Regions from separate parts of the Enterobacter sp. SA197 genome, predicted to be linked through region 1. Evidence: predicted binding sites of a transcription regulator. Region 1 holds the regulator's gene; the other holds the start of a gene.
What was found. Region 1 encodes CRP, which controls carbon source genes, mostly activating them, when cyclic AMP is high. Its sites were predicted from a motif close to ATGTGANNNNNNTCACAT; they were not measured.
Positions count from the first base shown of each region.

Region 2: the regulator CRP is predicted to act here: its motif matches at 1,328-1,345, upstream of M1D91_RS22335 (glutathione S-transferase).

Region 1 covers NZ_CP096393.1:4,557,258-4,560,469, forward strand. Annotated here, with positions in the region: gene M1D91_RS21435 (phosphoribulokinase) at 1-336, shown strand, start outside; gene M1D91_RS21440 (OsmC family protein) at 682-1,086, opposite strand; gene crp (cAMP-activated global transcriptional regulator CRP) at 1,395-2,027, shown strand; gene M1D91_RS21450 (YccS/YhfK family putative transporter) at 2,076-3,212, shown strand, end outside.
Region 2 covers NZ_CP096393.1:4,745,293-4,748,504, forward strand. Annotated here, with positions in the region: gene M1D91_RS22330 (PTS mannitol transporter subunit IICBA) at 1-1,022, opposite strand, end outside; gene M1D91_RS22335 (glutathione S-transferase) at 1,556-2,164, shown strand; gene selA (L-seryl-tRNA(Sec) selenium transferase) at 2,258-3,212, shown strand, end outside.

The sequences.
Region 1 (3,212 bases):
GTGATGGATTCGGTGGTGCGCTCGATGGAGGATTACATCAACTTCATTACGCCGCAGTTTTCCCGTACCCATATTAACTTCCAGCGCGTTCCTACCGTTGACACCTCAAACCCGTTCGCCGCAAAAGTTATCCCCTCTCTCGACGAAAGCTTTGTGGTTATTCACTTTCGTAATCTGGAAGGCATTGATTACCCCTGGCTACTGGCCATGCTACAGGGTTCATTTATTTCACATATGAATACGCTGGTAGTGCCGGGCGGCAAGATGGGACTGGCGATGGAGCTTATTATGACGCCGCTGGTAGAGCGATTAATGGAAGGTAAGAAGATCGAGTGAGTTCAGTTCCCTATCCCCTTGAGCTGAAAAATCCCCGGTAATAGTACATCTTGCAGCGATAACATTGCGTGATGAGAATAATACAGCCACCGCGATAACAGGGTCCGGCTGAAAATCACCGACGTGTATCCGTAAGGCCGGGGGGCAGGGCTGTGGCGATGAGCCAACCCTGGCTCGGTCACGGGTTCTGGATCTCTGGAGAAACCAGGAACCTGAGGTGAGCGGAATGACTACCAGAGCCGCATGTTTCCCCTCCCCAAAGAGGAGAGGGGACTGTCCGTGCTCGCATTATTTTGTGGGAAATCCCTCAGCCCGGCGGGGGCAGGAAAGAATATCCACCACCAATCAGGCTTCAATCACTTCATACGAATGGGTGATATTCACCGCTTTTTCCAGCATCAGCGCCACTGAACAGTACTTCTCTGCAGAGAGATCTACCGCACGTGATACTGCCGCATCCTTCAACGCTTTTCCTGTCACAATGAAGTGCAGATTGATGTGGGTGAATAAACGCGGCGCCTCTTCCCGACGTTCGGAGGTCAGCTTGACTTCGCAGTCTGTCACATCGTGACGGCCTTTTTGCAGAATAGAGACCACATCAATCGCGCTGCATCCGCCCGCGGCCATCAGCACCATTTCCATAGGGCTTGGCGCTTTATCGCCCGCATTACCATCCATCAGGATCTGGTGCCCGGAAGCAGACTCCCCCAGGAACGTTAACCCTTCAACCCATTTCACACGCGCATGCATTTTTCTTCACTCCGCAGTAGCAACTTTCTCTACAGATTACGCGTACATAAGAAAACTCGCAACGGAAGGCGACCTGCATCAAGCTGAAGCGAGACACCAGGAGACAGGCGGCAAAACCTATGCTAAAACAGTCTGGATGCTACAGTGATATATTGATGTACTGCATGTACGCAGAGGACATCACATCTTAGAGGCCGCAGACACGTCTGACGGTGCACTTCCCAGGTATCGGGAAGACAGATTGCAACCCCAGTCACAGGGCGCAGATCCTGAGGCTGGAGCCAGCTTATAACAGAGGATAACCGCGCATGGTGCTTGGCAAACCGCAAACAGACCCGACTCTCGAATGGTTCTTGTCTCATTGCCATATTCATAAGTACCCGTCGAAGAGCACGCTGATTCACCAGGGTGAAAAAGCGGAGACGTTGTACTACATCGTCAAAGGCTCAGTGGCTGTGCTCATCAAGGATGAAGAAGGAAAAGAGATGATCCTCTCTTACCTGAACCAGGGCGATTTTATTGGTGAACTGGGTCTGTTCGAAGAAGGTCAGGAGCGCAGTGCCTGGGTACGCGCCAAGACCGCTTGTGAAGTGGCTGAAATTTCCTACAAAAAATTCCGTCAGTTGATCCAGGTAAACCCGGATATTCTGATGCGTCTCTCTTCGCAGATGGCGCGTCGCCTGCAGGTCACGTCGGAAAAAGTGGGCAACCTCGCCTTCCTCGACGTAACAGGCCGTATTGCTCAGACGTTACTGAATCTGGCGAAACAACCCGACGCCATGACCCACCCGGACGGTATGCAAATTAAAATAACCCGTCAGGAGATTGGTCAGATCGTGGGCTGCTCGCGTGAAACCGTTGGTCGCATCCTGAAGATGCTGGAAGATCAGAATCTGATCTCCGCGCATGGTAAAACTATCGTCGTGTACGGAACACGTTAATCCCCGAACGGCGCGCTGCTCAAGGCAGTGCGCCGTTTTTGTTTTCCGATGTGGCGCAGGCTGATTTACCACCCCGAAATCAACTACGCACTGCGACAAACGCTGGTGTTATGTCTGCCTGTGACCGTTGGCCTGATTGCCGGTCGACTGGATTTAGGGCTGCTCTTCTCGTTAGTACCTGCCTGTTGCAATATTGCCGGTCTCGACACGCTGCATAAGCGCTTCTTCAAGCGGGTGATCATTGGCGGTTCGCTTTTCGCCGGTAGCAGTCTCGCGGTGCAATTCCTCCTTTTCGAAAACGTCCCGCTACCGCTCATTCTGACCCTGCTGGCGCTGGTGCTGGGGGTGACGGCTGAGATAAGCGCCCTGCATGGCAGGTTGCTCCCCGCCTCACTGATTGCCGCCATCTTCACCCTGAGCCTTGCGGGAAATATGCCGGTCTGGGAGCCACTGCTCATCTACAGCCTTGGCACGTTGTGGTATGGCGCGTTTAACGCCTTCTGGTTCTGGCTGTGGCGGGAGCAGCCACTGCGCGAGTCGCTGAGTTTGTTGTATCGACAACTGGCCGATTATTGCGAGGCTAAATACAGCCTGCTGACTCAGCATGCGGACCCGGAAAAGGCCCTGCCGCCGCTGCTCGCCCGCCAGCAAAAAGCGGTAGATATGATAAGCCAGTGCTACCAGCAACTGCATATGCTGGCGGCAAATCATAACAGTGATTACAAGCGCCTGCGCCGCGTGTTTCAGGTGGCGCTGGATCTGCAGGAGCACATAGCCGTTAGCCTGCACCAGCCAAAGGAAGTCCAGGAGCTGGTAGAGCGTAGCCATGCAGAAGAGGTGATTCGCTGGAATGCGCAAACCGTGGCGGCACGGCTACGGGTCATTGCAGACGACATCCTCTATCATCGTTATCCCCAACGCTTCAATATGGACAAGCAGACAGGCGCACTGGAAAAAATTGCCCGTCAGCATCCGGACAACCCGGTAGGTCAGTTCTGCGCCTGGCACTTCAGTCAGATTGCCCGTGTCCTGCGCACCCAGCGTCCACTCTATATTCGTGATTTGATGGAGGAAAAGCAGCGACGCCTGCCACTCATTCCGGCGCTGAAAAGTTATCTCTCCTTCAAATCTGCTGCATTGCGTAATGCTGCACGCCTCAGCGTTATGCTGAGCGTGGCCAGTCTG
Region 2 (3,212 bases), 190 kb from region 1:
TCTTTGACTTTGCTGGTTTTCAGCAGAATCGCGGCGATAACGAAGGAGACGACCAGCGCAGCGAAAATTGCCACGATGTTGGCGAAGTACGCGCCTTTTGGCGTCATCGCCAGTACCGCCAGGATGGAACCAGGAGATGCCGGAGAAACCAGACCGCCACCCAGCACGCTCAGCGTGAAGACGCCAGTCATACCCCCAAGGATAACTGCGATCAGCAGACGTGGGTTCATCAGCACATACGGGAAGTAAATTTCGTGAATACCACCCAGGAAGTGGATGATGGCCGCGCCGCCAGCAGACTGACGTGCGCTACCACGACCGAAGAACATGTACGCCAGCAGGACGCCCATACCCGGACCCGGGTTAGCTTCGATCAGGAAGAAGATAGACTTGCCGATTTCATTAGACTGCTGAATACCCAGCGGCGAGAAGATACCGTGGTTGATGGCGTTATTGAGGAACAGGATTTTCGCCGGTTCAACAAAAATAGACGCCAGCGGCAGCATGTCGTGCTCAACCATGAAGTTAACGCCAGCCGCGAGACCGCGGGACAGCACTTCAACCGCAGGGCCGATGGCGAGAAACGCCAGCAGGGCCAGGATCATACCGATGATGCCAGCGGAGAAGTTATTCACCAGCATTTCAAAACCGGATTTGATCTTACCGTCTACGGCAGCGTCAAATTTCTTGATGCACAGGCCACCCAGAGGACCTGCAATCATCGCGCCGAGGAACATCGGCATATCCGCACCGACGATAACCCCCATGGTAGTGATAGCACCAACAACGCCACCACGATCGCCACCCACCAGGCGGCCACCGGTATAACCGATAAGCAGCGGCAGCAGATAAGTAATCATTGGGCCGACGAGCTTCGCCAGCGTTTCGTTTGGTAACCATCCTGTTGGAATAAACAGAGCGGTAATGATACCCCACGCGATAAACGCGCCGATATTTGGCATTACCATGTTGCTGAGGAAGCGACCAAAGCTTTGCACTCTGATCTTGATATCGGATGACATAAAACACCCCTTCTTATGTTTGCTATCGCACAGGCCGGAAGCCCGAGGTTTTGTTGTTAACGTGGCGGCAGAGGTAGCCGGACCCGTGTTCTGTGATGCGAAATCTCGCACCGAATCAGCCAACTGTCCAGATGACGCCCGGCAATGTGACTTAGATCACGTTAAAGCAGGGGTGACACCGTACTTTAACGTGATATTCGTCACAAAATGGTTGTGTAGAAAAAGAACAAAGCGCAAATAAACAGCGTGACACCCCTAATAATGTGACTCTTATCACAATTTGTGGTGGCGTTTTTGTTATTCATTTGTGATCAACATCACAAGATATTTTTGCCAGGACTTTTCTGAGTGTGATCGGTCGCAAACTCTGGTTTTAGCTGACACAACGACCTGTAATTCACTTTCATCTCATCAGCGGCGACGGGAACCGGTTCACCATAGCCAGACAACTTTTCACATTTATGAAACGGCTGCCGCCGGATTTGTTTACCTTAGTACATACTTAAGGCTTTGCTGGCGATAAGGAGACGGTAATGAAACTGATTGGCAGCTACACCAGCCCGTTTGTACGCAAAATTTCCATTATTCTGCTGGAGAAAGGCATCACTTTTGAGTTTGTGAATGAGCAGCCCTATAACGCGACCCATAACGTGATGCAGTACAACCCATTAGGAAAAGTGCCGGCGCTGGTCACGGACGACGGTGAGATCTGGTTCGACTCCCCGATCATTGCTGAATATATTGATTTATTGGGTATCGCTCCGCCTATGCTGCCAACAGACGCCAAAGCGGCGCTCAGGATCCGCCAGATTGAGGCGCTGGCGGATGGCATTATGGATGCGGCGCTGGTCTCCGTCAGGGAAACGGCCCGCCCCGCAGCACAGCAGTCTGAGGCGGAACTTCTGCGCCAGCGGGAGAAAATCAGTAACGGGCTCGACGCCCTCGAAGGATATCTCACCGACGGCACGCTGAAGGTCGATGCGCTGGATCTGGCAACGGTTTCGATTGCCTGCGCCATTGGTTACCTTAACTTCCGCCGCGTTTCGCCAGGCTGGTGTGTCGACAGGCCGAAACTGGTGAAACTGGTGGAGAATCTGTTTCAGCGTGAGAGCTTCGCCCGTACCGAACCACCGAAGGATTGATGCCTGTTATGTGCGCCTGAATCAACTCGCGCTACAATCCCCTCTCGTCGTTAGCCCTCCCGACGGAGGGGAAAATCTCAGCCAGGCCCAGCCATGACAACGGATATTCAGTCGCTTTACAGTCAGATACCTTCAACCGACCGCCTGCTACGTGAAGCGGCGTTCTCTCCCTTACTGGCCGCCTTTGGTCACCGTCAGGTTGCTGATGCGTTACGTCAGTTACAGGAAGAGGCGCGTGCTACGGTCTGCAAGGCACGGCAACTGCCAGCGTGGTGCGATAACTGGTCGCAGGCGGTATATCAGCGGCTGGTGAGCGACAGCGCGTGCGCATTACGCCCTGTCTTCAACCTGACCGGCACGGTGCTGCATACCAACCTGGGGCGAGCGCCGCAGGCGCAGGCCGCCATTGATGCCGTCACCGAGGCCATGCGTTCACCGGTGACGCTGGAGTACTCACTGCATGATGCCGGGCGGGGCCACCGGGACCGGGCGGTAGCAGACCTGCTCTGCCGTCTGACAGGGGCGGAAGATGCCTGCATCGTAAATAACAATGCAGCTGCCGTTCTGCTGATGCTCGCGGCAACCGCCAGCGGCAAAAAGGTGGTGGTTTCACGGGGTGAGCTGGTGGAGATTGGCGGCGCGTTCCGTATTCCCGATGTGATGCGCCAGGCGGGCTGCGTGTTACAGGAAGTGGGCACCACTAATCGCACTCATGCCAAAGATTACCGTCAGGCGGTAGATGAGAACACCGCGCTGCTGATGAAGGTTCATACCAGCAATTATCACATTGAAGGCTTTACCAGCACGGTAGAGGAAGCCGAGCTGGTCACGCTTGCAGAGGAGCTGAATGTTCCGGTGATTTCCGATCTGGGCAGCGGCTCGCTGGTAGAGTTAAGCCAGTACGGATTACCAAAAGAACCCCTTGTGCAGGCGTTAATTGCCGCTGGCGTAAGCCTGGTGAGTTTTTCCGGGGACAAACTGCTTGGCGGCCCGCAGGCCGGGATAATCGTCGGCAAAAAAGCGTTGATTGAAAAGCTGCAGTCCCATC